One region of the Janthinobacterium sp. GW822-FHT07H10 genome, then DNA from elsewhere that is predicted to be linked to it. Evidence: predicted binding sites of a transcription regulator. Region 1 holds the regulator's gene; the other holds the start of a gene.
What was found. The regulator sigma-54, encoded in region 1, starts transcription at its own class of promoters, with help from an activator protein. The targets are predictions, from matches to a motif close to TGGCANGNAANCTGCTTT.
Positions count from the first base shown of each region.

Region 2: a site for sigma-54 is predicted at 6,526-6,543, ahead of adh (aldehyde dehydrogenase). Genes of this name have one in related genera too.

Region 1 covers NZ_JBXAKS010000003.1:59,120-74,700, forward strand. The annotation lists gene AC1RDJ_RS08020 (DUF3683 domain-containing protein) at 1-2,120, opposite strand, end outside; gene AC1RDJ_RS08025 (YqaA family protein) at 2,391-2,882, opposite strand; gene ilvA (threonine ammonia-lyase, biosynthetic) at 3,131-4,666, shown strand; gene queF (NADPH-dependent 7-cyano-7-deazaguanine reductase QueF) at 4,744-5,586, shown strand; gene AC1RDJ_RS08040 (PTS sugar transporter subunit IIA) at 5,921-6,403, shown strand; gene hprK (HPr(Ser) kinase/phosphatase) at 6,440-7,375, shown strand; gene rapZ (RNase adapter RapZ) at 7,709-8,572, shown strand; gene AC1RDJ_RS08055 (enoyl-CoA hydratase/isomerase family protein) at 8,611-9,696, opposite strand; gene hpf (ribosome hibernation-promoting factor, HPF/YfiA family) at 9,851-10,213, opposite strand; gene AC1RDJ_RS08065 (RNA polymerase factor sigma-54) at 10,283-11,761, opposite strand; gene lptB (LPS export ABC transporter ATP-binding protein) at 11,766-12,521, opposite strand; gene lptA (lipopolysaccharide transport periplasmic protein LptA) at 12,521-13,114, opposite strand; gene lptC (LPS export ABC transporter periplasmic protein LptC) at 13,140-13,751, opposite strand; gene AC1RDJ_RS08085 (KdsC family phosphatase) at 13,796-14,329, opposite strand; gene AC1RDJ_RS08090 (KpsF/GutQ family sugar-phosphate isomerase) at 14,329-15,339, opposite strand; gene AC1RDJ_RS08095 (monovalent cation:proton antiporter family protein) at 15,448-15,581, shown strand, end outside.
Region 2 covers NZ_JBXAKS010000026.1:5,567-21,147, forward strand. The annotation lists gene AC1RDJ_RS27955 (RtcB family protein) at 1-329, shown strand, start outside; gene rtcA (RNA 3'-terminal phosphate cyclase) at 348-1,367, shown strand; gene pedF (cytochrome c-550 PedF) at 1,499-1,984, shown strand; gene AC1RDJ_RS27970 (substrate-binding periplasmic protein) at 2,000-2,833, shown strand; gene AC1RDJ_RS27975 (TonB-dependent receptor family protein) at 2,993-5,131, opposite strand; gene AC1RDJ_RS27980 (beta-propeller fold lactonase family protein) at 5,396-6,292, shown strand; gene adh (aldehyde dehydrogenase) at 6,628-8,148, shown strand; gene AC1RDJ_RS27990 (DUF779 domain-containing protein) at 8,202-8,591, shown strand; gene AC1RDJ_RS27995 (methanol/ethanol family PQQ-dependent dehydrogenase) at 8,641-10,386, shown strand; gene AC1RDJ_RS28000 (hypothetical protein) at 10,413-10,619, shown strand; gene AC1RDJ_RS28005 (porin) at 10,675-11,835, shown strand; gene AC1RDJ_RS28010 (4Fe-4S binding protein) at 11,894-13,999, shown strand; gene AC1RDJ_RS28015 (FAD:protein FMN transferase) at 13,989-14,999, shown strand; gene AC1RDJ_RS28020 (sigma-54-dependent Fis family transcriptional regulator) at 15,001-15,581, opposite strand, start outside.

The sequences.
Region 1 (15,581 bases):
CGCACGGTGCGGTCCTGCACCACGTCAAACAGGGTGGCGGCCGGCTGCGTTTCCAGGCGCGCATCGAAGACGGGCAGCAAGCGCTCCATGCCCAGCTCGGCCAGTTCGCCCTTCACGTCGGCCAGCGGACGGTCCAGCTGTGCCAGCAGATAGGTCCAGCGTGCCGTGACTTGCGCCAGCAACTGCTGCGCCTGCTCAGCACGGTCGCCCAGCATTTCCGCATCGTCGACACGGTCGTCGGACGCGTCGTCGCTCTTGCCAACAGGCAAATTACCCTTGCCAAAGAATTCGCTCAAGGCCTCTGCCAGCTGCAGCTTGTTCTTGATCGACAGCTCGATATTGATGCGTTCGATGCCATCCGTGTATTCGCCCATGCGGTTGAGCGGGATCACCACGTCTTCATTGATTTTAAAGGCGTTGGTATGCTTGGCAATGGCGGCCGTGCGGGCACGATCGAGCCAGAATTTCTTGCGCGCCTCGGGGCTGACGGCCACAAAGCCTTCGCCCACGCGCGTGTTGGCGATGCGCACCACTTCCGACGCCGCCTGGGCGACGGCGTTTTCATCGTCGCCGACGATGTCGCCGAACAGGGCCATCTTCGGCAGCACACCCCGTTTCGACTTGGTGGCGTAGCCGACGGCGCGCAGGTAGCGCTCGTCCAGATGCTCGAGGCCCGCCAGGCGGATGGTCGTGTATTGCTCGCCCTTGGCCGGCAAGCCATCGAGGTAATCCTTGATTTCCACGATCGACGGGATCGCATCGCGCGCCTGGCCGAAGAATTCCAGGCAGACGGTGCGGGCGAATTTCGGCATCTTGTGCAGGATCCAGCGCGCCGACGTGATGAGGCCGTCGCAGCCTTCCTTCTGGATGCCCGGCAAGCCGGCGAGGAACTTGTCCGTCACGTCCTTGCCCAGGCCTTCCTTGCGGAACTTGCGGCCAGGAATTTCCAGGATTTCCGTCTTGAACGGTGCGTTCGGCTTGGTGGCCTCGCGCGTGCTCGGGTGGCGCCATTCCAGCTGGAAACGTGCCAGCGCGATATCGTGGATCTTGCCCAGGTTATGGTCGAGGCGCGTGACGTCGAGCCAGTCGCCGTTCGGGTCGACCATGCGCCACGACGCCAGATTGTCGAGCGCCGTGCCCCACAGCACGGCTTTCTTGCCGCCCGCATTCATGGCGACATTGCCGCCGATGCAGGAAGCGTGGGCCGAGGTCGGATCGACGGCAAACACGAAACCGGCCTTTTCCGCCGCTTCCGATACCTTGTTCGTGATCACGCCGGCGCCCGAATTGATGGTCGCGTACTCGTGCGTGAGGCCGGGCAAGACCGTCATTTCCACGGCGCCCAGGGTGATCAGCTTTTCCGTGTTGATGACGGCCGACATCGGTGTCAGGGGAATCGCGCCGCCCGTGTAGCCGGTGCCGCCGCCGCGCGGGATGATGGTCAGTCCCAGCTCGATACAGCCCTTCACCAGGCCGGCCATTTCCTCTTCCGTGTCGGGCGTGAGCACGACGAACGGGTATTCCACGCGCCAGTCGGTGGCATCGGTCACGTGCGACACGCGCGTCATGCCGTCGAAGCGCACGTTGTGCTTTTCCGTGTAGCGGCCCAGTACCTTGACCGTGCGCTTGCGCAAGTCGTAGATCTTGCGGAATTCGTCGCCAAAATCGGCCACGGCCTTGCTGGCCGCCTTCAGCAGCAGCTCCACATTGGCACTGCGCGCCTTGGCGACTTCCGGCGCTTCGCCACTGGCCGCGACGTCGCTGCCGGCCGCATCGATGCCCAGGCGGCGCTTGTCGACCTCGGCCAGGCGATGATGCAAGGCATCGATCAAGCCCTGGCGGCGCTTCGGATTGTCGAGCAAGTCATCCTGCAGGTAGGGATTGCGGCGCACGACCCAGATGTCGCCCAGCACCTCGTACAGCATGCGGGCCGAACGGCCCGTCTGGCGGGCGCCGCGCAGCTCGTCGAGCAGGCGCCAGGAATCCTCTCCCAACAGGCGGATGACGATCTCGCGATCGGAAAACGACGTGTAGTTATACGGGATTTCGCGCAGGCGGCTTGCTGCGGGACCATTGGGCGTTTCTGCCAGTAAAGCTTGGATATGTGCGGGAGCGTTCATGGAGTGTGGTGACGATGTGGACTGGACCCTAAAGACCCATTTTATCTTATTGCGCCGCACCATGCGGGAACAGCCTTATGCCGCCCAAGGTTTAAGCAGGGTCGGCACAACCATAGCAAATATGGTCAAGCCACAATTTCCATGAATAAAAAATCAGTCCCCTTGCCTTTTTCGCGCAAAAATGCCAAGAATCAGACTCGACCACAAACTATCAAACTGCCCAAAAACAGGGCAAACAGGCGTTGCAATGCACACGATACGGCATCGCCATCACGCCAGCATTTGCCCGATCCGGTGCCAGACGCCATCGGGCACGTACAGCAGCAAGCCCGTCATCGTCAGGTAACGCGCGCACTTGCCGACGGCCATGTACGCCACGCTGGGCCAGAACGGCAGCTTGAGCCAGCCTGCCAGCGTGCACAGCGGGTCGCCCACGAGGGGCAGCCAGGCCAGCAGCATGGTCTTGGCGCCATAGCGGGCCAGCCAGCGGAACCAGCGCGTGTTGCGCTCCTTGGCGAACGCCTGCTTGGCCCGGTAGCCCATCCAGTAATCGACGATACCGCCCAGCGTGTTGCCCAGGGTGGCGACGGCAATGGCGGCCCAGAACAGGGAAGGATTGGCCTTGATGACGGCAAAAACGGCCGGCTCTGAGCCGAGCGGCAACAAGGTGGCGGAAATAAAGCTGATCAGAAAGACCGAGGTCAGCCCGACTTCCGGCGCTGCAATCAGTTGCAGCAACCAGGCGATTGCGGATTCGATCATTGAACACTTCGCGATGCGGTAAGGCTCTCCATTATAATGAAGAGCAGCTTGGGCGCCGCACAAACCGCGCCTGCCGGCAAGGGCGCACCCGCCCCGCGTTCTACACAGCATGATTGTTGCCTGGTTATCCGCCGCGGCACAGCCGATATCGACCACCACGCTCCAGCAAGAGACTGTCACAGTAGAGACGCATCGACCTACTGTGGTAGGCTCATCGTCCCTGGCCCAGAATCACTCGCTTGCAGACTATGAACATCGACTACCTCAAGAAAATCCTGACCGCCCGCGTCTATGACGTTGCCTCCGAAACGCCGCTGGAACTGGCCCCTGCCCTGTCGCAGCGCCTGAACAACCAGATTTACTTCAAGCGCGAAGACATGCAAAGCGTGTTCAGCTTCAAGATTCGTGGCGCCTACAACAAGATGTCCAAGCTCAGCGAAGCGGACCGCAAGCGCGGCGTGATTTGCGCCTCGGCCGGCAACCATGCCCAGGGCGTGGCCCTGTCGGCCGCGCGCATGGGTTGCCGCGCCGTCATCGTCATGCCCACCACCACGCCGCTGGTGAAAGTCGAGGCCGTCAAAGGACGGGGCGGCGTGAACGTGGAAGTGGTGCTGCACGGCGAATCCTATACGGATGCCTACAACCACGCGCTGACCCTGGAAAAGGAGCAGAAGCTGACCTTCGTGCACCCGTTCGACGATCCGGACGTCATCGCCGGCCAGGGCACGATCGGCATGGAAATCCTGCGACAGCACGCCGGCCCCATCCATGCCATCTTCGCCCCCATCGGCGGCGGCGGCCTGATCGCCGGCATTGCCGCGTATGTAAAACAGATCCGTCCCGACATCAAGATCATCGGCGTGCAAAGCGTCGATTCGAACGCCATGGCCCGTTCGCTGAAGGCCGGCGAGCGCGTCACCCTGAACGACGTGGGCCTGTTTGCCGACGGCACGGCCGTGCGCCTGGCCGGCGAGGAAACCTTCCGCCTGGTGCAGGCCTATGTCGATGAAATCATCACGGTCGACACGGACGCCATCTGCGCCGCCATCAAGGATGTGTTTACGGATACGCGCTCGATCCTCGAACCGTCGGGCGCACTGGCCGTGGCCGGCGCCAAGGCGTACGTGGAGCGGGCCAGCCTGTCAAAGCACCCGGTCAACCATGAAACCCTGATCACCATCGCCAGCGGCGCGAACATGAATTTCGACCGCCTGCGCTTTGTCGCGGAACGGGCCGAGCTGGGCGAATTCCGCGAAGCCGTGTTTGCCGTCACCATGCGCGAACAGCGGGGCAGTTTCAAGCGATTCTGCTCGCTCATCGGCGCGCGCAACGTGACGGAATTTAACTACCGTATCAGCGACGAGAAGGAAGCGCACGTGTTTGTCGGCATCCAGATTGCCGACCGGCATGAATCGGGCGTGCTGGCGAAGAAATTCGAAGAGCACGAATTCAAGACCCTGGACCTGACGCATGACGAGCTGGCCAAGTCGCATATCCGCCACCTGGTCGGTGGCAAGAGCCGGCTGGCGCAGGATGAGCTGCTATACCGCTTCGAGTTCCCCGAGCGCCCCGGCGCACTCATGCGTTTCCTCGACAGCATGGCGCCGAACTGGAATATTTCCCTGTGTCATTACCGCAGCCAGGGCGGCGACGTGGGGCGCATCCTGATCGGCCTGCAAGTGCCGCCCGATGAAATGGGCGAATTTGCCCGTTTCCTCGATACCCTCGGCTACCGTTACTGGGATGAGAGCAGCAATCCCGTCTACAAACTGTTTTTAGGATAGATGGCGAATCGCCCCGGTATTTGCACCGGGGTGAAATAGGCTACCATGCGTGCTTGACTGAACTTCGCCACACGACCATGACCACCACCAACGACCTCGCCGAACAATCGCCCCTGGGCAAAAGCTCCGCCTACCGCACCGATTACGCGCCGGAATTGCTGTTTCCCATTCCGCGCCAGGGCAAGCGCGACGAGCTGGCATTGCACGGCACGCTGCCATTCTTCGGCCTCGACATCTGGAATGCCTACGAACTGTCGTGGCTGAACCAGCGCGGCAAGCCGCAAGTGGCCATTGCCAAGGTCAGTGCGCCGGCCGATTCGCCCAACATCATCGAATCGAAGTCGTTCAAGCTGTACCTGAACTCGTTCAACCAGACCCGGCTCGAGAATCCGCGAGCGCTGTTGACCCTGCTCAAGCAGGATCTGTCCAAAGGCTTTGGCGCCCCCGTGCAAGTGGAACTGACCTTGCAGGAAGACTTCGGCAAGCTGAAGATGGGCGAGTTCGACGGCGTGCTGCTGGATCGCCTGGACCTGGAAATCACGCAATACACGCCATCGCCGCAGTTGCTGAAGGCGGCCCTGGATGAAGCGCCCGTGGAAGAAAAACTCGTCTCGCACCTGTTGAAATCGAATTGCCTGGTGACAGGCCAGCCGGACTGGGGCAGCGTGCAGATCGAGTACGCGGGACCGCAGATCGACCAGGAAAGCCTGCTGCGCTACCTGATCGGTTTCCGTGAACACAATGAATTTCACGAGCAATGCGTGGAGCGCATCTTTGTCGACATCTTGCGCCAGTGCAAGCCACAGAAACTGTCCGTGTACGCGCGCTATACGCGTCGTGGCGGACTCGACATTAATCCGTGGCGCAGCAACTACAGCACGGGCACCGTGCCGGGCAACCTGCGCAACGCGCGCCAGTAGCCTCACGCGTCCGTGCACAAACAATGCCGCAGGGAATACACGCTGTGTTTTAAAACAACGTTGCGGTCATACTCTGAGGCATCATAAAAGCGCTGAAAAGTCGGAAAATCGGCATTCAGCGACGGAAAAACCGGCGCGCCCCGTGTTTTTAATCAGGAAATAGCCGATACACCCCGATGTTATTTTTTTGCTAAAATGAGGGTGACATGGGCCGTAGCGCCCACTGCGCCCGCAGCGGGCGTATACTGTTGAGAATTGGCGTTACAGGCCGCGGAAACAGGCCTATAATTCGGCTCGCAAGCCCTCTGCGCATTGCACCATTTCATTGAGTGTCATGACTAATCTTAGCAAAATACTATCTCTCGAAAATGTCCTGTTGGATCTGGAAGTGTCCAGCAAAAAGCGCGCTTTCGAGCAAGCCGGCCTGATCTTCGAAAACAATTACGGCATCGCCCGCTCTACCGTCTCGGACAATCTGTTTGCCCGTGAACGCCTGGGTTCGACTGGCCTCGGTCATGGCGTGGCCGTGCCGCATGGCCGCATCAAGGGCATGAAGACGCTGAAAGCGCCACTGGGCGCCTTCGTGCGCCTGGCCGAGCCGATTCCGTTCGAGTCGCCCGATGGCAAGCCCGTCAATCTGCTGTTTTTCCTGCTGATTCCCGATCATGTCACCCAGCAACATCTGGAAATCCTGTCGGAAATCGCCGAAATGTTTTCCGACGACGCCTTCCGCACGGCCCTGGCCACGGATCCGGAACCGAAATCCGTGCATTCGCGCATCGTCAATTGGCAACCTAGTCTTCAAGCGGCGGGTTAAACTTCAGGTATTCCTCCACTCCTGAAGAAGACTGCCATGTTGCAAACGCCGCTGACGATACAACGCCTGTACGACGACAATCGTGAAAGTCTGCAACTGGGCTGGTTCGCCGGCTTCCCCGGCGGCGAACGCCTGATCTCGGGCGACGTCTCGTCAGCCGCCGACCAGGTGGGCCACTTGAACCTGATCCATCCGGGCCGCATCCAGGTCTTCGGCCACCAGGAAATCAATTACTACCAGCGCCTGAAGGTCAATACGCGCACCCACGTGATTGGCGAGCTGATCGCCGGCGGTCCGCCCGCGCTGATCATCGCGCAAGGGCTGGAAACGCCACCCGACATCCTCGCCATCTGCGACGAGCAAAACATTCCCCTGTTCTCGACCCCGCTGCCGGCCGCGCAGGTGATCGACTTCCTGCGCGTCTACCTGTCGAAGAAGTTGGCGCAGCGCATCATCATGCATGGCGTGTTCATGGACGTGCTGGGCGTCGGCGTGCTGATCACGGGCGACTCGGGCCTGGGCAAGAGCGAACTGGGCCTGGAACTGATCTCGCGCAGCCATGGCCTGGTGGCCGACGACGCCGTCGAGTTCTCGCGCATCGCGCCGAACATGATCGAAGGCCGCTGCCCGCCCCTGCTGCAAAACCTGCTGGAAGTGCGGGGCCTGGGTTTGCTCGACATCAAGGCCATCTTTGGCGAAACGGCCGTGCGCCGCAAGATGCGCCTGAAACTGATCGTGCACCTTGTGCGCCGCAACGCGCTGGAAGAGGAAGTCGAGCGCCTGCCATTCCTGTTTCCCACGGAAGACGTGCTGGGCTTGCCCGTGCGCAAGGTCGTCATCCCCGTCGCCGCCGGCCGCAACATCGCCGTGCTGCTGGAAGCGGCCGTGCGCAATACCATCTTGCAACTGCGCGGCATCGACACCTTGCAGGAGTTCATGGAGCGGCAACGACTCGCCATGAGTGGCGATTAATGTTGCCAAGGAGTCCGCCCTTGCAAGGGCGAACCGTGACGCAGGCACGCAGCCATGCTGCGTCAGTTCCCTGCTGCACCAACGACTCGCCATGAGTGGCGATTAATGTTGCCAAGGAGTTCGCCCTGGCAAGGGCGAACCGTGACGCAGGCACGCAGCCATGCTGCGTCAGTTCCCTGCTGCACCAGCAACGCGCCATGAGTGGCGATGACTGCTGGAGGCAGACCCGTCGACAATAATTAAATGTAACCAATACTAAGACCCCAAATGCAATAATTTGTAAAGATAATTGCCTTCGAGGCAGAGGGCCGATCTTTATTGTATGATCGGCGTATGCATATTGTCCTTATTACCGGAATATCCGGCTCCGGCAAATCCGTGGCACTCAATGTGCTGGAAGATACCGGCTACTATTGTGTCGACAACCTGCCGCCGGCGCTGCTACCCAGCCTGGTGCAAACCCTGCTCGATGAAGGCGCGCCGCAACTGGCCGTGGCCGTCGATGCGCGCAGCGCCGAGTCGCTGACCAGCCTGCCGCACAATGTAGCGCTGCTGCGCGACCAGGGGCATGACGTGAAGGTCATGTTCCTGACAGCCACCACGCACTCGCTGGTGGCGCGCTTCTCGGAAACGCGGCGCAGCCATCCGCTGTCGCATGAACTGCGTCCGAACCAGAACCCGGCCAGCCGCCGCACCCTGATCGAATGCATCTCGGAAGAGCGCGAACGCCTGTCGGCCATCGAACAGCTGGGCCATGTGATCGACACCTCGGAACTGAGCGCCAACAAGCTGCGCGCCTGGATCAAGGATATCGTCGCCTCCGAACGGGCGCCGCTGACCCTGTTCTTCGAATCGTTCGCCTTCAAGCTGGGCGTGCCGCTCGATGCCGATTTCGTCTTCGACGTGCGGGCCCTGCCGAATCCCTATTACGACCTGGCCTTGCGCCCGCTCGACGGCCGCGACGCGCCCGTGATCGCCTTCCTCGATGCGCAACCGAGCGCACTCGAGCTGCTGGCCGACATACGCACCTTCATCGAGAAATGGCTGCCATCATTCAAATCCGACAACCGCAGCTACCTGACCGTGGCGCTCGGCTGCACGGGCGGCCAGCACCGCTCCGTGTACATGGCGGAACGGCTGGCGCAGTATTTCAGCCCGAATGAACGCGTCGTCCTGCGCCACCGCGAACGTAGCTAGAACGCCAGGCGACCGCGCGTCGCTTGTATGTGGCCCTGTTAATTCAGATGGCAAAGCGGATGCACTTGCGCCGGCCAGACCGGTGCAAAGAAGCGCGCCACCATGGCCGCATCGACCTCGTCCAGGCTGGCCGGCTGCCAGCGCGGCGCATTGTCCTTGTCGACCACCAGCGCGCGCACGCCTTCGAGCACCTCGCCATGCGCAAAATTGTGGCGCACCAGCGTGCGCTCCATGCGCAGGCAATCGGCCACGCCCAGGTGTGCGCCGCGCTGCAGTAATTCCAGGGTGACCGACATCATCAGCGGCGAGCGCAAACGCATTGCCGCCAGCGCCTTGGCCGCGAACGCACTGTCATCCTGCGCCAGCGATGCCATGATGGCCGCCACGGAAGCGGCACTGAAATGGCGGTCCAGCGCCGTGCGCGCGGCCGCCAGCACAGAGACGCCAGCCTGCGCCTGGAATGGCGCCGCCAGGGCCTTGATGGCCACCGGCAAGCCTTCACCGGGCGTCGACTCGAACAGGGCCGTCAGCGCCTCCATGGCCGTCTCCGGCAGATACACATCGGCCAGGCCTGTATACAGCGCATCGGCCGCGCCGATGGTCAGGCCCGTCAAGCCCAGGTACAGACCCAGCTGGCCAGGCAGGCGCGACAGAAAATAGCTGCCGCCCACATCGGGGAACAGGCCAATATTGACTTCTGGCATGGCCATGCGCGTGCGGCCCGTCACGATGCGCAAGCGGTTGCCGGGGCCGGCCTGCGCCACGCCCATGCCGCCGCCCATCACCACGCCATCCATCACGGCGATATACGGTTTCGGATAGAAATGGATTAAATGATTTAAAGCATATTCTTCTGTAAAGAAATCTTCCAGCAATGCACTGCCACCCTGCGGCGTGGCCCGGCCCGCATCGTAAAAGAAGCGGATGTCGCCGCCGGCGCACAGGGCTTTTTCGCTGCTCGAGCGTATCACCACGGCGTCCACCTGCGGATCGTCGCGCCAGGCCAGCAAGGCGGCACTCATGGTGCGCACCATCTCCAGCGACAGGGAATTCAAGGCTTTCGGGCGGTCGAGCACGATGTGCGCGGTGCGGTTGCGGATGGAGGTGTGGACGAAGTCGCTCATGGCAGGCAGGCAAGAAGTGAAAGTGCCAACATTCTAGCGCCTGCAGGAGCAACCTTGCGTTCGGCCAGGCGATCCGTGCGCAAGGGTGACGGGCGCAAAAAAGGGCGCAAGATGTGCGCCCTTAGTTGATCACAACTGCGAGAAGCGGGTGGCCTTAGACGGCGACGACGGCTTCATCCTCTGAGTTGTCTGGCAGATGCTTGATCGCCTCTTTACCGTGCCCTTGCACTTTGCTTTTGTATTTCATCACTTGCCGGTCCAGCTTGTCGATCAGGGTATCGATCGCGGCATACAGGTCTTGCGCCAGGCTTTCCACATAGACGGTCTTGCCACTCAGACGCAGGTTGACTTCGGCCTTTTGACGCTTTTCTTTCTCTTTGAGGTTGTCCACGGTCAGAATCACGGCGATATCGATAACGTGATCGAAATGACGTTTCACGCGCTCCAGCTTCGTTTGTACGTATTCACGAATGGCTGGTGTCACTTCGAGATGATGTCCGCTGATGGTGAGATTCATACACACTCCTAAAGATGATCGGGTTCGTGCGGTATCCATCGTATCCGGCCCGCAGAGGAACCGAAAAAACTACAAGCACTTACGCAGACTCACTGGCGGAATTTTCAACGCTTCCCGGTATTTGGCAACAGTACGTCGCGCAATCACCATGCCTTGTTCTCCCAGCATGTCCGCAATCTTACTGTCGGATAAAGGATTTTTAGGGTCTTCTGCTCCTGTCAGTTGCACGATCAATGCCCGTATCGCCGTCGATGACGCTTCGCCCCCCGCTTCGGTGGCGACGTGGCTACCAAAGAAATATTTCAACTCGAACATGCCGTGCGGGGTCAGCATGTACTTTTGAGTTGTTACCCGCGAGATAGTACTCTCGTGTAAACCCAGTGTATCAGCTATTTCACGGAGCACAAGGGGGCGCATGGCAACGGCCCCATGCGAGAAAAAGTTCTTTTGTCTTTCTACTATCGCCTGCGCCACGCGCAGGATCGTGTCGAAGCGCTGGCGCATATTCTTGATCAGCCACTTGGCTTCCTGCAACTGTGCACCCATGGCGCCTTCGCCCTTGCCCTGCTTGAGCAGGTTGGCATACATGGCATTGACGCGCAGGCGCGGCATGACGTCATTGTTCAGCGTCACCTGCCAGCCATTGCGCGCGCGCTTGACAACCACGTCCGGCACCACGTAGTCGGAAACGTCGGAGGCGAACACGGCGCCCGGGTGCGGATTGCACAGGCGAATCACGGTCTGCGCCTCGCGCAAGTCTTCGTCGTCGCAATCGAGGGCTTTTTTCAGCTTGTTGAAATCGCGCTGGGCAAACCAGGCCAGGTGCTTTTCCACGATGACGATGGCCATGCGGCGCGTCACCAGGGCGATATGCGGCAAACGCTTGATTTGCAGCGCCAGGCATTCGGAGGCGTTGCGCGCCCCCACGCCTGGCGGATCGAAGCTTTGCAGCAGCGCCAGTGCCGTGCGCAGCTCGTCGGCGTCGATGTCCAGCTCCGCCGGCAGGCGCGCCAGGATGTCGTCGAGCGACTCTTCCAGGTAGCCATTGTCGTCGAGGGCGTCGATGATCAGCTCGACCAGCGCGCGGTCGCGCAATTCTAGCACCGTCACGCGCATCTGCTCCATCAGGTGTTCGCGCAAGGTGCAGTGATGGGCTTCGAGTTGCGGACGGGCATCTTCGTCGTCGGGCGCCTTGCCACGGCTCGCTTCGCTCCAGTCGCTGTCGCCGCCATCCATGGCGGCCGGACTCTCGCCCGCCTCGCCGTCAAACCCATCCGCTTCGGCCGGCGCGGCGGGCGCCTCCTGGCTCGGTGGCTGAGGCGGTGCCTCGGCCGGCGCGGCCGTCGAACTCAAGGCGCCATCGGACAGCAGGCGCAACGAGCGGTCGAGCGGATCGTCGAGACGCTCGAGCAGGGGATTGTCCGTCAACAGCTGCTCTAGCTCCTGGTGCAATTCCAGGGTAGACAATTGCAACAGGCGTATCGATTGCTGCAACTGCGGCGTCAGTGCCAAGTGCTGCGAGGTGCGCAGCTGCAATGATTGTTTCATTGGCTCACATGCGGAAGTGTTCGCCCAGATAGACCCGGCGTACCGACTCGTTCGCGATGATGTCGTCGGGGCGTCCCGACGCCAGCACCGAGCCCTGGTTGATGATGTAGGCACGGTCGCAGATACCCAGCGTCTCGCGTACATTATGGTCGGTGATCAGCACACCGATATTGCGCTCCTTCAAGAAACGCACGATGCGCTGGATTTCGATCACGGCGATCGGATCGACGCCGGCGAACGGTTCGTCGAGCAGCACGAAACGCGGGTCCGTGGCCAGCGCACGGGCGATTTCCACGCGGCGGCGCTCGCCGCCCGACAGCGACAGGGCCTGGTTCTCGCGCAGCTTTTCAATCTGCAAGTCGGCCAGCAATTTATCCAGGCGCTCCTCGATCTCGGCCTTCGTCAACGGACGGCCTTCGACGGTCTGGATTTCCAGCACGGCGCGGATATTGTCTTCCACCGTCAGCTTGCGGAAAACGGACGCTTCCTGCGGCAGATAGGACAGGCCCATCTGCGCGCGGCGGTGGATCGGCAGCCTGGAAATATCCACGCCGCTGATATCGATGGTACCGCCATCCGACGGCACCAGGCCGACGATCATGTAGAACGAGGTGGTCTTGCCGGCGCCGTTCGGCCCCAGCAGACCCACCACTTCACCGCATTCGACTTGCAGCGAAACATCATGCACGACTTGCCGCTTGCCATAGGTCTTTTGCAGCCCGCGGACGATCAGGGTACTGCCGCAACGTGTATTTTCCATTATTTCTTTCCTGGCGCGGGCGCCGCCGGCGCTTTCTCCGCCGCGGGTGCCTTGGTCTTCGGCTGGATCACCATGCGCACGCTACCGGCGCCCGGGGCGCTGGTGCCGCTGTCACTGTTTTCCATCTTGAACACTTCGTTGCGGCTGTCATATGAAATGAAGGCGCCATTGGCCACATCGGTGATTTTCGTGCCTTCCAGGCGCGTCAGCTTGGCCTTGGAAAACAGTTTCACCACTTCCGTCTTGTTATCGTATTCCACGCGCTCCGCTTCGCCTTCGACCCACAGGTCGCCCGCGCCATCGCGCTTCTGGCGGAAGGTGGCCAGCTTGCCCGGATCGGCCCAGAAGGTGATGAACTGGTAGCCTTGCGGGTCTTCCGTGATCAGGGCCCGCCCCGCCTTCATGGTCAAGGTGCCCTTCACCAGCACCACGTCGCCCGTCAGAGTACGGACTTGCTTGATGTCATCCATCTGGCCGCGCTGGGCCGTGATGACGGCTTCCTTCTCGGAATCGGCCTTCTCGGCATGCGCCGCACCCATCACGCCCAGCGAGCAGACGGTCGACAATAGAGTCAACAGCAAGATGTTCTTCATATTATGGTTTCCTTGTTTCATTCTGTCAGTGTGCCGCCGCGGCCGGGCGCGGTTTCGGCGGGAGGACGATGCGCAGCGCCTGCTGCACTTCCACCACACCGGTGGCGTTATTGGCTTTCATGCCCACGCCGGTCACGTGGGAGACCCCCATCAGCATGTCGACCGGCACGTCCGTTTCCATGCGCTCTTCATCGGGGAACACCGTCAGTGCTTCCGTCTTGAGCGTCAGGTTCTGCGCCTTGGGACTGGCCACGCGGTCGATCACGACCTTGCGGTGCAGCTGCAATCGGGTATTGCCCTCGTCGATATGCGCCAGCTCCGCGTTCATGTTCATCGGCGGCATGCCGGGCGTCAGCTTGCGCACGAAAGGCTGGTCGATATCGGATGAATCATCGGCCGGGTAATGCGTGAGCTTGGTGCCGGATACGATATAGCTGGGCTTGCCAGTCAAATCCATGCGCACCAGGCTGAAATTGGTGATGAAATAGTCGGGTTCGTCCAGGTGCTTGCTGGCCGTGATGTCCTGGCCATTCTTGTTCATCACTTCGAGCAGCCAAAAGCTGCCCAGCGCGAACACGACCGCTCCCAGCACGGTAAAAATCATGCGCCAGCGATGGGCGCCTCCTGGCTTACGCATATTGCTTCACTCTTTCAAATGTTACTGGCGGCAAGGCTCGCGCCTCACTCCAGGAACGGCGCCATGACGCGCGCATAGTTGTCCTGTGCACGCAGCAGGAATTCGCAAATCTCGCGCACGGCGCCACGGCCGCCGCCGGCCTGCGTCACGTGGTGCGCCAGGCCCTGCACTTCCGGGCGTCCGCCCGGCACGCTGACGGCAAAACCGACGCGCTTGAGGATGGGTGCATCGATGACGTCGTCGCCGATATAGCCGCATTGTTCTTCCGTCAAGCCCGTCAGCGCCAGCAATTCGCGAAACGGCGTCAGCTTGTCGTGGCCGCCCTGATGCACATGGGTAATACCCAAATCTTGCGCGCGGCGCGCCGTGATGGCCGAGCGGCGCGCGCTGATGATGGCCGTCTGCACGCCCGATTCCTGCAGCAGCTTGATGCCCAGGCCATCATACACATTAAACGTCTTCATCATTTCGCCGTCCGGGCCGAAATGCAGGCTGCCGTCGGTGAGCACGCCATCGACGTCAAAGATCATCAGTTTGACCTTGGCCGCGCGCGCCAGGTTGTCCGCCACGCTCTCCATCAGATCACCTTCGCTTGTGTCAGGTCATGAATATGCAGTGCGCCGACCAGTTTGCCATCGGCGTCGACCACCAGCATCTGGTTGATGCGGTACTGCTCCATCACGGCCACGGCATCGACGGCCAGGCGCTCGGGCGCGATGCTGCGCGGCTGCGCATGCATGACGTCGCGGATCGCCACTTTCGTGAAATCCTGCACGCGCTCGAACATGCGGCGCAAGTCGCCGTCGGTAAACACGCCCACGGGGCGGTTGTCCGCGTCGACGACAGCCGTCATGCCCATGCCCTTCTTCGTCATTTCCTCTAGCGCCTGCAGCAACGATGCTTGCACGGCGACTTTCGGCACCTGCTCGCCGCTGCGCATGACGTCATGCACGTGCGTCAGCAGGCGGCGGCCCAGGGCGCCGCCCGGGTGCGAGCGGGCGAAATCTTCTTCCTTGAAGCCGCGCAAATCCAGCAGCGCCACAGCCAGCGCATCGCCCAGGGCCAGGGTGACGGTGGTGCTGGCCGTCGGCGCCAGGTTCAGCGGACAGGCTTCTTTCTCAACAGAAATATCCAGATGCACATCGGCCAGCTGGGCCAGGCTCGAATTCGGCTTGCCCGTCATGGCGATCAGCACGCCGCCCATGCGCTTGACGACCGGCATGATGGCCATCAGTTCGGACGATTCGCCCGAATACGATATGGCAATAAACGCATCGTCCGAGGTAACCATGCCCAGGTCGCCATGGGCCGCTTCGGCCGGATGCACGAACATGGCCGGCGTGCCGGTGGAAGCGAGGGTGGCGGCAATCTTGCGCGCGATATGGCCCGACTTGCCGATGCCCGAGACGACGACACGCCCCTTGCATTCTAGCAACATTGCCACGGCGCGGCCCACACTGTCGTCCGTGGCCAGGCGCGCATGCAGCGCAACGATGGCGTCGGACTCGATCTGCAGGGTGGTGCGCGCCAGCGCCACGGCGCGCTCGGTGGTCGCCTGCATGTCAATTCGATCAAAAGCTTTCAGCATTGTTTTTTCATGGGTTACACTCATGCCCAAAGTATAAACGAATTAGGAAAGCAAAAAACTTGCCAGTCACAACAAACAACGATTTCCACTGAGCTTCCCGGGCAACCCATGTTTTCCTCGCTTGAACTGACCCTGATGTTACTCGGCAGCGCCGTACTGGGCGTGGTCGCTTTCAGAATGTTGCATTTGCCGCCCATGCTGGGCTACCTGGCGGTCGGCATCGTCATCGGCCCCCATGCGCT
Region 2 (15,581 bases), on a different contig from region 1:
GCGCCGTATCGGCCCGCGCGGGGGAACTGGGGATCATTCCCGGGTCCATGGGCGCGAAGAGCTTTATCGTGCGCGGCAAAGGCAACGCGGAGAGTTTCCATAGCTGCAGCCACGGTGCGGGACGCACGATGAGCCGCACGGAAGCGAAGCGGCGCTTCAACCTCGACGACCAGATCCGCGCCACGCAAGGCGTCGAATGCCGCAAGGATGAGAATGTGATCGACGAGATCCCGATGGCCTACAAGGATATCGATGCGGTGATGCTGGCGCAGCGCGAGCTGGTCGATGTCGTGCATATCCTGAAGCAGGTCGTCTGCGTCAAAGGTTAAACAATAAAGAAAGCAGAGATGATAGAAATAGATGGAGCACAAGGCGAAGGCGGCGGGCAGATTTTGCGCTCGGCGCTGAGCCTGTCCATGATCACGGGCCAGCCATTTCGGTTGATCAATATCCGCGCGGGCCGGGCCAAGCCCGGTTTGCTGCGCCAGCATCTGGTGGCGGTACAGGCTGCAGCCGCCATTTGCGGCGCGCGCATGACACCGGTTGCGCTGGGCGCATCCAGCCTGGAGTTCGTGCCGGGCACCCTGCGTGGCGGCGATTACCGTTTCGCCATCGGCAGCGCCGGTAGTTGCACCCTGGTACTGCAAACCTTGCTGCCGGCGCTGCTGCATGCGGATGCGCCCTCGACTGTGCGCATCAGGGGCGGCACGCATAATCCCATGGCGCCGCCCGTGCATTTCCTGCAGCGCGCGTATAGCCGGGCCATGGCGCAGATGGGCGCCGACATCGATATCGCGCTGGGACGCTATGGTTTTTATCCGGCCGGCGGCGGCGAGGTGATTGCCACCGTGCAGCCTTGCGCCCGTTTGAAGCCCATTGCATTGCTGCAGCGCGGCGAACGGCAGGCCGGATTTGCGGAAAGCGTGGTGGCGGGCGTGCACGTGAATGTGGCGCAGCGCGAGCTCGAGCGTGTCGCCAGCGGCATGGGCTGGAGCGGCAAGCAGCTGCGCATCGTCGGCTTGCCGGCGGAGCAGGGGCCGGGCAATGTCCTGTTGCTGACGCTCGAGCATGAACACGTGACGGAAGTATTTGCTTCCTTCGGCGAAAAATCGTTGCTGGCGGAATCGGTGGCCAAGCGCCTGTTGAACGAAGTGCGCGCCTATTGCAAGTCGGACGCGGCCGTGGGCGAACACCTGGCCGACCAGCTCTTGCTGCCGATGGCGCTGGCCGGCGGCGGCACGTTTAGCTGCAGCAAGGTGTCGCAGCATGCATTGACGAATGCCGAGGTGATCGCCAGGTTCTTGCCTGTGCGTATCACTTTCGAGCAACAGGAGCGGGCCAGCATCTGTACGGTTGCCGCCGCCTGACGCGCGCGGTGACACAGGCGCGTGTTGCAGCTGTTCCAAATTGAGACATGGTTCGCCTGCCGCGGGGCGTGCGCGCATGGCATGGCATTTGCTCTTCCTGTTTATTGACCAAAAAAACCAAGGAGACCAGCATGACCTATTCCATTCCTACCCTGCTCGGCATGGCGGCCGCCGGCGCTGTCGCCCTCACTTCCCTGCTGACCTTGCCCGATGCCTATGCGCATGGCAATGTCACGCCGCAAGGCGTCGACACCACGGGCTTGCCCAAGGTGGGCGACAAGTGGCTGGAGCAGAATCCGTACCGGGGCAACAAGCTGGCCTTGACTGTGGGCACCTCGGCCTACAACCAGAATTGCGCGCGCTGCCACGGCATCGAAGCCATCTCGGGCGGCATCGCGCCGGACTTGCGCCAGCTGGACCGCGATTGTTTCAGCATCAAGAATGAGACAAAGAAACAAGCGTGCTACAAGGAAACGGATAATTATTACCTGGCGACCATACGCCACGGCAAAGTGCGCAACGGCGCCGTGTACATGCCGCCGTTTGAAGGCGTGTTCAATCAGGAAGCCATGTGGGCCATCAAGACCTACCTGGAAACCCGCCGCGAGTCGAACTGATCACGAAGGAATCCCATGCGTTCATTCCAACTCCGGCGCGCGCGCGCGATGATTGCGCTCGCTTGCCTGGCCCTGTGCGCGGCCGCGCCGGTACGCGCCGACTGGCAGAAAGTGCAACAGTCGGGCAGCCTGAAGGTGGCCGTGTATAGCGAATTCGCCCCGTTTTCCGACAAGGGCGCGGGCATCGATATCGACATTGCCGAAGCGCTGGCGAAAAAGCTGGGACTCAAGCTGAGTCTGCTGCCATTTCCCGCCGGCGAAAACCTGAATGACGATTTGCGCAATATGGTGTGGAAGGGGCATTACCTCGGTTACGGTCCAGCCGACGTGATGCTGCACGTGCCGGTCGATAAAAAACTGATGGCCGACAACGACAAGGTCGAGATCTTTGCGCCGTATTACGTGGAAACCGTGCGCCTGGCACGCCGCACGCAAGCCGTGCCGCAGTTCGATGGCGTCGCCTCGCTGGCCGGCAAGCGCATCGGCGTGGAAAAGGTATCGATCGCGGCCATGCTGATGCTGGGCGAAGACGATGGCAAGTACCGCGACGACGTGCGCATCTTCGACACGGCCGCCGAAGCCTTGCAGCAATTGCAGGCGGGGCAGCTCGATGCCGTGCTGGCGAATCGCTCGGAAATCGAGTCCGTGCTGAAAAGCGATCCGGCCTTCGCCGTGAACGAAGTGGCGTTCGCCCGCTTGCCGCGTGCCGGCTGGGCCGTGGGCCTGGCCGTCAGCCGGCAGCAACTGGACGTGGGCAAGCTGCTGCTGGCGGCCATGAACGAGATGGCTGCCAGCGGCGAATTGAAAGCCATTTTCGAGAAACATGGGGTGAAGGAAGCGCGGCCCTGAAGTCTCGCGCTCCAGTTGAAAAGCCCGCGCATCGGACGATGCGCGGGCTTTTTTATCATCAGAACGCCTGAACACTGTTCAGGGCAAGGCGCATTGCCACAGGCAGTACGAATAGTGCGACCAGGCAATGCAGCGGTTATGGACTTTTTTCAGGCGTACTTAAAAAGTGTATTGGGCGCTGACACCCAGCAACCAATTGCGCCCCGGCGCCGCTTCATAGTAGCGCTTGTTGCTATCGCCGACGATGACGGAACCCACGTAAGTCTTGTCAAACAGATTGTTCAGGCGGGCAAATTCCTTGAAGCGCCAGTTGCCCATGCTTTGCTTGGCATTGAACCGCGCATTGAACACCGTGTAGCCGGGCGCCGGTTTTTCGCTGTTGCTGTCTTCCGCATACACCTGGTTGCTGGCGACGCTTTCCAGTGCCGCGCCGAAGCGGTCGAGCGTATCTTTCCAGGCCAGTTCCGCGAACAGATTGGCGCTGGGAACGCCTGGCAAGCGGCTGCCTTCGCTAACGGCGCCGAAGGCCTGGTCATACACGGCATGCAGGCTGGTCAGCGCCACCTTCGTCGTGAAGCCATACGGCAGGCTGGAATCGAGCGACACTTCCATACCTTGGCGTAAGGTTTTGCCGCCATTGCGGTAGCTGGTGCGCCCGCCGCTGGAACTGTCCACTACCAGTTCGTCGTTGGTCTTGATCTGGAACAAGGCCGCGTTCACATGCGTATTGTTGGCGACCCTGGCCTTGACGCCCGCTTCCAGGTTGGTGCTGGTGGCTGGTTTCAAATTGAAATTGAAACCGGCGCCCGTGCCCGAGTAAAACAGTTCGTTCAGGGTGGGAGCCTCGAAGCCGCGCGCGGCGCTGGCGTACACGTTGACGTTCGGCGTCAGCTTGTAGAGCAGGCCCAGCACTGGCGTCGTATGGCTGAAGTCCAGGCTGCCGCTATCGTTGCCATTGCTGAGGAAATGGTCGTTGACCGAAACTTTCATTTTGCTATAGCGCAAACCTGCGCTGAGCAGCCATGGACCGCTTTGCCATTCCGTCTGGATATACGGATCGAGGCTGGAGACGACATCCTGCTCGTCGCGGCGCAGCTTGCCCTTCACGCCAAACGTATTGCCGATGAAATTTTCATAGCCGGTGCGGTCATCGCTGGAGCGGCCATAGTCGATGCCGATGGTGGTGCTCAGTTTGCCACCGGCCAGCTGGTTCACATGCAGCCAGTTGGTGTCGATGCCGTAGAACTGGCGCTGGAAGTCGACCACGCCGCCTGAGTGGCTCGCTGGCGCCTGAAAACCCTTGGTAAATGCCTGGTATTGGATCACGTCGCGGTTGCCGCCATACACCATCACATGCAGACGGTCGTCGCCGAACGACTGTTCGTAGGTGGCGCCGATCTGTTGGTGGTCGATGCTCTTGCGCGTGTTGTAGCGCTCGGCCAGGGTGCGTTTCGGGTTTTGCGTGTCGCTCGCGTCGATTTCGCCGGCGCGCGGGTCGCGGGCAAACGTGGTCCAGGTGGCGCCCAGCGGGTCTTGCGTGTTGCCTTGATGCAGGCTATTGGCGACGATGGTCAGCTTGCTGTCCGCGGTGGGCTTGACGGTGATCTTGCCGAACGCCTGTTCGCGCGTGGCGGCGCTGTGGTCGCGGAAGCCATCCGTGCGGAAGCGCGAGCCGTCGAGCACGTAGCCGATGGCGCCCGCCTGGCCTTGCGTCGAGACATCGACCTTGCTGGTGCCATCGCTGCCGCCCGTCACATTCAGTTCGACGGATGGGGGCTTTTGCCCATCCTTGGAAAACAGCTGGATCACGCCGCCCGAGTGATTGCCGTAGATGGCAGAAAACGGTCCGCGCAGCACTTCGATGCGCTCGGCCGTATCGAGGTTGAAGGTGGCGGCCTGGCCCTGGCCGTCGGGCATGCTGGCAGGAATGCCATCGCTGATCAGCTTGACGCCACGCACGCCGAAGGCCGAGCGGGCGCCGAAGCCGCGCGACGAGATCTGCAAGTCTTGTGCGTAGTTTTGGCGATTCTGCACGACCAGGCCCGGCACGGCAGCCAGCGCTTCCGAGGCGTTGACGCGGATTTGTCCATCCTGGATGCGGGCGCTGTCGACCACGTCGATGGAGGCTGGTACTTCCTGGCTGGGATGGGCGATGCGGCTGCCGCTGATGACCACCGTGTCCATCAGTTGCCCGCCAGCCAGGTCTGCCGCCTCGGTGGCGAAAGCGTGGGGGGCGAAGGTGGCGCTGCCGGCGACAAACAGGCTGGCGATGGTGTTCAGGCGGAAACGATGCTGCATGCGGATTCTCCAATGTGTATAAAAGCCTGCTTGACCGCGTGCGCGGTACAGGTCTGCATAGTTTTATCAAGCAATATGCCTGCCATGTCTCCATTGGTGGGCTGAAATTATACGCCTGCCAGTGGCACGGCGTTTGCATACAGCAATTGTCACTTGCGCCGCTCCCGCGCGCTTTTCCTGTGTTTTTTCATTGAAAAGGTGATTATGCCCAACTTCTTCTTACGCTTGCGCCGGGTTTGCTGGCTGCTGCCTGTGTTGGCCAGCATGGCGGTCCAGGCCGCTCCTTTTGCCTATGTTCCCAATGAAAAATCGGGCACCCTGAGCGTGATCGACACGGCTACCGACCAGGTGGTACGCCAGATTGCGGCGGGCAAGCGCCCACGCGGCATCGCCGCTGATCCCGGCGGGCGGCAATTGTTTGTCACGGACGCGGCCAGCAGCGCCTTGTTGTTGATCGATAACGCGGCTGGCACGCTCATGCGCAGTGTGGCGCTGGGCAAGTCGCCCGAAGGCGTCAGCGCATCCCTCGACGGCAGCCATGTCGCCGTGGCCGTCGAGGAAAACAATAGCGTGGCGCTGATCGATGGCCATACGGGCGACTTGCTCGCGGATATCAAGGTGCAAGGACGTAACCCGGAACACGCCGTCTTCAGCCCGGACGGGCGCTGGCTGCTGGTCGGTGCGGAAGAGGCCGAGCAAGTCGACGTCATTGATGTGGCGCAACGCCGCCAGGTGGCTTCCATTGCCGTGGGCCTGCGCCCGCGCGGCATCGGCTTCAGCCCCGATTCCACCCGCGCCTACGTGGCGTGCGAGCTGGTCAATGCCGTGTACGTAATCGACATGATGCAGCGCAAGGCCATCGCCACTATTCCCGCTGGCAAGAATGCGAATGGCATCGTCGTCCATCCCGGCGGCAAGCAGCTGTATGTGTCGAACGGTATCGACGGCACGGTAATGGTCATCGATACGAGGAGCAACAAGGTGACGGCGACTATCCCCGTCGGCAAGCGTCCGTGGAATATGGCCATCACGCCCGACGGCGCCAAGCTGTACGTGGCCAATGGCCGCTCGAACAGCGTGTCTGTCATCGACACGACCAGCGCGCGCAAGGTGGCCGATATTGCCGTGGGCGAATTACCGTGGGGCGTGGTGATTCGCTAGGGACAGCTGTTCCAGTCTGGCACACCTGTTCCATTGTGCAGCGGACGCGGGCTCGAGCCAGCAAATGGCCAGGCTGGTGCGGATTGGAGCAGGGTATCGGCGCCTTGTTCAAAAACGCAAACGCCGCGCCGTGGCCAGGCTACCCGCACCTGACGGGAATCAATGCGCCGATATTGACGCCGCTCCCTTGTAACAGCAGTAAAACCCGCTAAGTTTGTAGTGGGGCGGCGAGCTGGCACGGCATTTGCGGAGGACTGCGTGTACTCACCCCATCTGTACCAGGACGTTTGACTTAAGCAGCAATATTCCAATTCTACAAACCGATAGAGGACGACATGAATCTCGCAGACATCAGCAAACTGGGCGTCGCCAACCCTTTCAAGCAACGTTACGATAACTACATTGGCGGCAAGTTCGTGGCCCCCGTCAAAGGTGAATACTTTCCCAACATTACGCCGATCACGGGCTTGCCGTTTTGCGAAATTGCCCGCTCCACGACGGAAGACGTCGAGCTGGCGCTGGACGCCGCCCATGCCGCCAAGGAAGCCTGGGGCAAGACGTCGCCTGCCGAGCGCGCCAATATCCTTAACCGGATCGCCGACCGCATCGAGCAAAACCTCAGCCTGATCGCCACGGCGGAAACCATCGACAACGGCAAGCCCATCCGCGAAACGATGAATGCCGATATTCCGCTGGCCATCGACCATTTCCGCTACTTCGCCGGCTGCATCCGCGCCCAGGAAGGTTCCGTCGCGCAAATCGATGCGGAAACCTATGCCTACCACTACCACGAGCCGCTGGGCGTCGTGGGCCAGATCATCCCCTGGAATTTCCCGATCCTGATGGCCGTGTGGAAACTGGCGCCGGCCCTGGCCGCCGGCAATTGCGTGGTGCTGAAACCGGCCGAGCAGACGCCGGCTTCCATCATGGTCTTGATCGAGCTGATCGGCGACCTGCTGCCGCCTGGCGTATTGAACATCATCAATGGTTTCGGCCTGGAAGCGGGCAAGCCGCTGGCGTCGAGCAAGCGCATCGCCAAGATCGCGTTTACGGGCGAAACGGGTACGGGCCGTCTGATCATGGGTTATGCGGCGCAAAACCTGATTCCCGTCACCCTGGAATTGGGCGGCAAGTCGCCGAACATCTTCTTTGAAGACGTGATGGATGCCGATGATGACTATTTCGACAAGTGCCTGGAAGGCTTCACGATGTTTGCGCTGAATCAAGGCGAAGTGTGCACCTGCCCATCGCGCGTGCTGATCCAGGAATCGATCTACGAGAAATTCATCGAACGGGCCCTGAAGCGCGTGGCCGCCATCAAGCAGGGCAATCCGCTCGATACGGCCACCATGATCGGCGCCCAGGCGTCGCAGGAACAGCTGGAAAAAATCCTGTCCTACCTTGACATTGGCCGCCAGGAAGGCGCCGAGGTGCTGGCCGGCGGCGAGCGCAACACGCAGGCGGGCGATCTCGAGGGCGGCTATTACGTGCGTCCAACCGTATTCAAGGGCAACAACAAGATGCGCATCTTCCAGGAAGAGATTTTTGGTCCCGTCGTGTCCGTCACGACCTTCAAGGATGAGGCTGAAGCCTTGGCGATCGCCAACGACACCCTGTACGGCCTCGGTGCCGGCCTGTGGACGCGTGACGGTTCGCGCGCCTTCCGCGTGGGCCGCGCCATCCAGGCGGGCCGCGTATGGACGAATTGCTATCACCTGTACCCGGCCCATGCCGCGTTCGGTGGCTACAAGCAATCGGGTATCGGCCGCGAAAACCACAAGATGATGCTCGACCACTACCAGCAAACGAAGAACTTGCTGGTGAGCTATAGCCCGAAAGCGCTGGGCTTCTTCTAAACCGGCAACAGGCGCCGCGCCCTTAGCCAGGGGCGGCGCGCAGAAAGGATGCCATGAGTGCAGCAATTGCCAGGGTGGTCGCCACCGATGCGGCGCTGGAGATGATGGACAGGTTGCGCGAGCGTTACGGCCCGTTGATGTTTTTTCAGTCGGGCGGCTGCTGCGACGGCAGCACGCCCATGTGCTACGCGCTGGGCGAGTTCGATATCAGCGACACCGATATCTATCTCGGCAATCTGAATGGCACGCCGTTCTACATGGGACTCGAGCAATTTGCATACTGGGAGCATACCCAGTTGATTATCGACGTGGTCGATGGCAATGGCGGCATGTTTTCACTCGACAACGGTACGGGCAAGCGTTTCCTGACGCGTTCGCGCCTGTTTACCGATGAAGAGTGCGCCTTGCTGCATGCCCAGCCGCGTGAACACGGCAGCACTTGAAACATACACATACTAATAACAGAGGGAGATGATTGTGCAGAAAAAAATCATGGGGGTAGTCGTCAGTGTGGGTTTGGCATCCCTGGCGTCGTTGGTCCAGGCGGCCGACGTCGGCAATGTCACCAGTGCCATGCTCGACAGCACGGCGAAGAATCCAGCGAGTATCTTGTCGTTTGGCATGGGTACGCAGGGGCAGCGCTATTCACCGTTGACGCAAATCAATGACAAGACCGTGGCCAAGCTGGTGCCGGCCTGGTCGTTCTCGTTTGGTGGTGAAAAGCAGCGTGGCCAGGAATCGCAGCCATTGATTCACAACGGCAAGATGTTCGTCACGGCTTCGTATTCGCGCATCTTTGCCATCGACTTGAAAACCGGCGCCAAGCTGTGGAAGTACGAACACCGCTTGCCGGACGGCATCATGCCCTGCTGCGACGTGGTCAACCGCGGCGCGGCCCTGTTCGGCAACCTGGTGATCTTCGGCACGCTCGACGCCTACCTGGTGGCGCTGGACCAGAACACGGGCAAGATCGTCTGGAAGGAAAAGGTCGACGATTATGCGGCCGGTTACTCGATGACGGCCGCGCCCCTGATCGCCGAAGGCTTGCTGCTGACGGGCGTGTCGGGTGGCGAGTTCGGCATCGTGGGCCGGGTCGAAGCGCGCAACCCCATGACGGGCGACCTGGTGTGGAGCCGTCCCACGGTGGAAGGCCATATGGGCCACCGCTACGACAAGGATGGCAAGGCCAGCGACAATGGTATTTCCGGCACGGCGAACAAGACGTGGCCGGGCGAGCTGTGGAAAACGGGCGGCGCCTCGACATGGATGGGCGGCACCTACGATCCGCAAACCAAGCTGGCGTACTTCGGCACAGGCAATCCGGCGCCATGGAACAGCCATTTGCGCCCCGGCGACAATCTGTATTCGTCCTCCACCGTGGCGCTCGACGTCAAGACGGGCCAGATCAAGTGGGCGTATCAGAACACGCCCAACGATGCCTGGGATTTTGATGGCGCCAACGAGTTCGTCACCTTCGACATGGATGGCAAGCGCTACGGTGGCAAGGCCGACCGCAACGGCTTTTTCTATGTGATCGACGCCAGCACGGGCAAACTGCAGAACGCGTTTCCGTTTGTCAAGAAAATCACCTGGGCCAGCAGCATCGACCTGAAAACGGGGCGGCCGAACTTCATCGCCGCCGGCCGTCCTGGCGACCCGACCAAGGGAGAGGAGGGCAAGAAGGGCACGACCGTGTTTGCGGCGCCGGCTTTCCTCGGTGCCAAAAACCAGATGCCGATGGCGTACTCGCCGCAAACCAAGCTGTTCTATGTGCCGGCGAATGAATGGGGCATGGATATCTGGAACGAGCCGATCAGCTACAAGAAAGGCGGCGCTTTCCTCGGCGCCGGTTTTACCATCAAGCCCCTGTTTGACGACTACATCGGCGCCATGCGCGCCGTCGATCCGAAGACGGGCAAGATCGTGTGGGAAATCAAGAACAATGCGCCGTTGTGGGGTGGCGTGATGAGCACGGCCGGCAACCTGGTGTTCTATGGCACGCCGGAAGGCTTCCTGAAAGCCGTCGATGCGAAGACGGGCAAGGAGCTGTGGAAGTTCCAGACCGGTTCCGGCGTCGTGGCGCCGCCCGTCACCTGGCAGGATGGCGACACGCAATATGTTGCCGTCGTTTCCGGCTGGGGCGGCGCCGTGCCGCTGTGGGGTGGCGAAGTGGCGAAGAAGGTCAACTTCCTCGAGCAGGGCGGCTCCGTATGGGTCTTCAAGCTGGCATCGAAGTAATGGGGTGAAGCGCCCGGGCCACTCGGATGGGTGTCTCCCTGTCCGCCGGGTGTTTTCTTTTTGCTGACGGTCCAGGCCGTCAGTTTTTTGTTTACTTGCCAGCGGCAAGCGCTGGCGGCGGTCAAAAATTGAACACCGTCAGCAGCGACTGGTCCGCCGTTGCACACATTGAAAACGGATTTCCCCTTTCTCCGCCTTGTGTATTGCTGGGCACGCTTATTGCCAAAGATTGAGCTACATCAATCACTGGTGTGCACACTAAAAACACAGAAGAAAAGGGGAGAAAACATGAACGCATTCATCAAGCTGGGGAGCCTGGGGGCCATGACTATCGCAACGATGGGACAGGCGCAAGCCGTCGATATCAAGGCCGGCGACTGGACCGTGTCGGTGGGCGGCATCGTCAACGCCTACTACACGCAAGTGTCGTGCTCGGGCGACGCGGTGGGCGGGCTGGCGCTGGGCGGCCGGGCGCTCGGTTGCGGCGGCGAGAAGGACCGCACGACGATCGGCAACGGCTTGCTGCCGAATGGCTTGATCACGTCCGCCTCGTCGCGCCTGGGCGAGTACGATGTGAAAGCCTTGATCGGCATCTATAACTCGACCGCCACGGACAGCGCCATCAGCCAGAACAGCGTCGTCGATGTGCGCCAGGCATTCTTTACGTTCGGCAACGAGCACATGGGTACCTTCAAGCTGGGCCGCGACTACGGCATGTTCGGCGCAAATGCCATTCTGTCCGACATGACTTTGCTGGGTTCGGGCGCCCCCGTGCAGGCCACGCAGCGGGGCCGGGTGACCCTGGGCCATATCGGCGCAGGCTACACCTATCTGGGCAACTATGGCCAGATCATGTACAGCTCGCCGAAGTCCGGTGGCTTCGGTGTCGACGTGGCCTTGGTCAGCCCCGTCTCCGATACGCCCATCGTGGCAGGCCCGACGTATTCCTCGAAGTCGAGTCCGCAAGTGCAGGCGCAGCTGACGTATGCGCAGGTCGGCTTGAAAGCCTGGCTGGGCGTGAAGTCGCAAAAATTCACCTCGAAAACGACGGGTGTCGATGACCTGACCATGCGCGGGGTGGAAGTGGGCGGCTCTTACCAGATGGGGCCGGCAGGCGTGCTGCTCAATTTCCAGGGAGGAAAAGGGTTGGGCATTCTTTCCGATGCAGACCAGGGCGATACCAAGTCGAAGAACTGGCTGCTGCAAGGCACGTACAAGACGACGGACAAGCTGAAGCTGGGCTTGTCCTACGGCATCAGCAAGAACGATGACGATACGGCCGGTACGGGCGGCTTGAAGTCGAATGCCAACCTGACCCTGGGTGCGTATTACGCGCTCAATAGCGCCATCACCCTGGTGGGCGAACTGGGCCAGACGCGCTCGAAAGGCTTTGCCGGTGGTGAAGCGAAGATGAATGGCGTGTCCCTGGGCGGCATCATTTTCTTCTAAGCAATCAATGAATGCGGCGCCTTGCGACAGGGCGCCGCGCGGAGCACGGTACATGCGGATGATGCGGTTGTTTATCGGATGCTGGCTATTCCTGTTTATCCTGGGACAGGCGTGGGCGGGCGTGCTCGCCAAGGCCGAGCTGGTGCGGCGCTTTCCCGCGCCGCTCGTGGTGGGCGACAAGGAAATAGACTTGCCCGTCTGGCCCCTGTTCAAGCAAAACGCCACGGCCACGGAGCTGGTCGGCTATGTCTTTGAGTCGGTGGACCTGGCGCCCATTCCCGGCTTTTCCGGTGTTCCCGTCAATTTGTTGATCGCTATCAATCCACAAGGCGGATTTCTCGATGTTGCCGTCCTGTCGCAGCATGAACCCGTGTTTCTCGATGGCCTAGGTGAAGCGCCGCTGTTTCAGTTCGTCAAGCAATACCAGGGTTTGTCGCTGAAGCAGAATATCGCCATCGGTGCGAAGAGCAAGCGCGCGCCAGACGCCACCCACGCCGATATCGATGGCGTGTCGAAGGCCACGGCCTCCGTGCGCATCATCAACCAGAGCGTGCTGGCGTCGGCCTTGAAAGTGTCGCGCAAAAAACTCGGCTTCGCGCAAGGCCGCGATCCGGACCAGATCGCCCGTATCCGCCTGGAGGTGCAGCAGAAGCTTGATGTCGCGCAGATGCTAGGCCAGGGTTTGATCCAGCATGTGCGCCTGAGCAACAAGGACGTGGAAACCCTGTTTGCAGGCAGTGCCGGCGCGGGACTCGATGCCGAGGCTGCGCGCGACCCGGATGGCGTGTTCATCGACCTGTACCTGGCGTATGTTTCCGTCCCCACCGTGGGGCGTAGTCTGTTGACGGAGCGCAGCTGGAACAAGCTGCGCAACCGGCTCGACGACGGCGATCACGCCATCCTCGTCATGTCGCGTGGCCGCTACAGCGTGCTGGGCGACGATTTCGTGCGCGGCACCGTGCCGGAGCGGCTGTTGCTGAAACAGGATGGTTTGCCGATCGACATGCGCGACCTGGACCTGGAATTACAGTTGGCGGATGCATCGCTGTTGCCGACGGAGAATGTCGCCGTGTTGCGTATCATCAGCCAGGCGGGACTCGATGCGGCCAGCCCGCTGGCGTTTACCTTGCCCATCACGCGCAGCAAGGGCATCGTGTATCCCGAACGCATCGCGCGCAACGTCGATTTCAGCTACCGATTGCCGGCCGCGTTTTATACGGCACCGCAAGGCGACGATGCCACGTGGCGCGGCACGTGGAAGGAGCGCAGGATGGAACTGATCTTGCTGCTGGCCGGGCTGGTGCTGCTGGCCGGCGCGCTGGCCAGGCAGAAACGCCTGGTGCGCGATGGACGGCAGTTCGTGTGGTTCCGCCGCCTGTTCCTGCTATTTACCATCGGTTTCATCGGGTACTACGCGCAGGGGCAGTTATCGATCGTCAATCTCACGGGTGTCATCCAGGCGGCGATGGCGGGACGCAGCCTGGGTTTTTTCCTGTTCGATCCGATGACGGTGATTTTGTGGATTTTCGTGTTGCTCAGTCTGCTGCTATGGGGGCGCGGCACGTTTTGCGGTTGGCTGTGCCCGTTTGGCGCCCTGCAGGAATTCACGGGCAAGCTGGGCCAGTGGCTGCGTCTGCCACAGTGGAAGGTCAAGCCGCGCCTGGACGGGCGTTTGAAATGGATCAAGTATGGATTGCTGCTGGCGATTCTTGGCAGCAGCTTTTTTGCCGGCCAGATCACGGACCAGCTGGTGGAGCTGGAACCGTTCAAGACGGCCATCACCTTGAATTTCGCGCGCGCCTGGCCGTTTGTCGCGTATGCCGTGGGCTTGCTGCTGCTCAGCAGTGTTTCCTACAAATTCTTTTGCCGCTACCTGTGTCCGTTTGGCGCGGCGCTGGCCCTGCTGGGACGCTTGCGCCTGCTCGACTGGATTCCCCGCCGCAAGGAATGCGGCACGCCGTGCCAGACTTGCCGCCACCGTTGCGAGTATCACGCCATTGCGCCGAACGGGAAAGTCGATTATGGCGAGTGTTTTCAATGCATGGATTGCGTGGTGATTCATGCCAGCGATGAAAAATGCGCGCCCTTGATGTTGGAGATCAAGCGTGCCCGCACCATCCCGATTGCCCGGGCCACGGCAGAGGAGAGCAGTAATGCAGCGTAGAACATTCATGTCCGCCGCCATCGGCAGCGTGGCAGGCATGGCGGGCTTGTGTCTGCCTGGCAGCATGGCGCGTGGCACGGCCAGCGCCTCCGGTGTGCGCCTGTATCGTGGTGCGGCGTTGGCGTTTGGCACGACCATCGCCGTCACCGTCCTGCACCGCGAGCAGCGCCAGGCCGAGCTGGCCATCGAAGACGCCTTGCATGCGGCGAGGAATATCGACCGCCTGATGAGCATTTACAGTCCAGCGAGCCAAGTCTTCCAGCTCAATCGCGATGGGCGGCTGTCTCGCCCCGATCCGCACCTGCTGGCCGTGCTGGCACAGGCGCAAGCGTTGTCGCAATGGAGCGATGGGGCATTTGATGTCACGGTGCAACCGTTATGGCAGCTGTTTCGGGCTGCGGCCGGCGAGGCAAGCTTGCCGCTCGATGCGCAACGGCGCGCGGCGCAGGCGCGGGTAGGGTGGCGGCAACTGGCGTGGAATAGGCGCGAAGTGCGTTTTCTTCAGCCTGGCATGGCGCTGACCTTGAATGGTCTGGCGCAAGGTTACGCGGCGGACATGGCGCTGGCCGCCGTGCGGGCACGGGGCGTGCGGCATGCGCTGCTCGACACGGGCGAGTTCATCGCGCGGGGGCAGCGTGCCGTGCGTCAACCCTGGATCCTGGGCATCCGGGATCCGCGCGACAGTGAAATTCTCACGGCCACGTTAAAAGTGGAAGGGCGCAGCGTGGCCACCTCCGGAGACTATGAGTGCACGTTTACGCCAGACTTTGCGCATCATCATATCTTCGCCCCATCGAGCGGCGATTCGCCGCTGGAGTTGGCCAGCGTCACTGTAGTGGCGCCCACGGGCTTGCTGGCCGACGGCTTGTCGACCACATTCATGGTGACGGGCGCCGCACGCGCGCATGCGATGACCGCGCAAATGGACGGCGTCGACTTGATGACCATCGACAAGCAGGGCCGGCGCAAGATGTCGCCCGGCTTTCCCCGTCTACTTTAGGTTATTTCAGATGCGGTACCTTGCGATAGATCGTATTGCGCGACACGCCCAGGGCCCGTGCCGTAGCCGAGACATTGCCGCCGTGGGCATCGAGCGATTTGAGGATCACGCTTTGCTCCATTTCTTCCAGGTTGGCGCCGGCGGCGATCATGCGGTCGGTGTTGGCGCTGGCGGCACTGGCTTGCGTCATTTCAATATCGTCGAGGAAATCATCGGGCATGTGGCGCAAACAGATTTCGTGCTCGTCGCCGGCCATGACGATGGCCGTGCGCAGCAAATTGGTCAGCTGGCGGAAGTTGCCTGGCCATTTGTGCTGGTGGAACATGTGCAGGATGTCCGGCGCCACCGTGTAGCGCGTATCGGGCGCTTCCGTCGCCAGGATTTTTTTCACGACCGTGTCGAGGTCCGTGCGCTCGCGCAGCGGCGGCAGCTTGACCACCAGGCCATTCAGGCGGTAATACAGGTCTTCGCGGAACAGCCCCTTGGCCATGCGTTCGCGCAAATTGTGATTCGTGGCGCAAATCAGCTCCACATTCACGGTGATCGATTTGCTGCTGCCCAGGGGCGTGACCATGCGCTCTT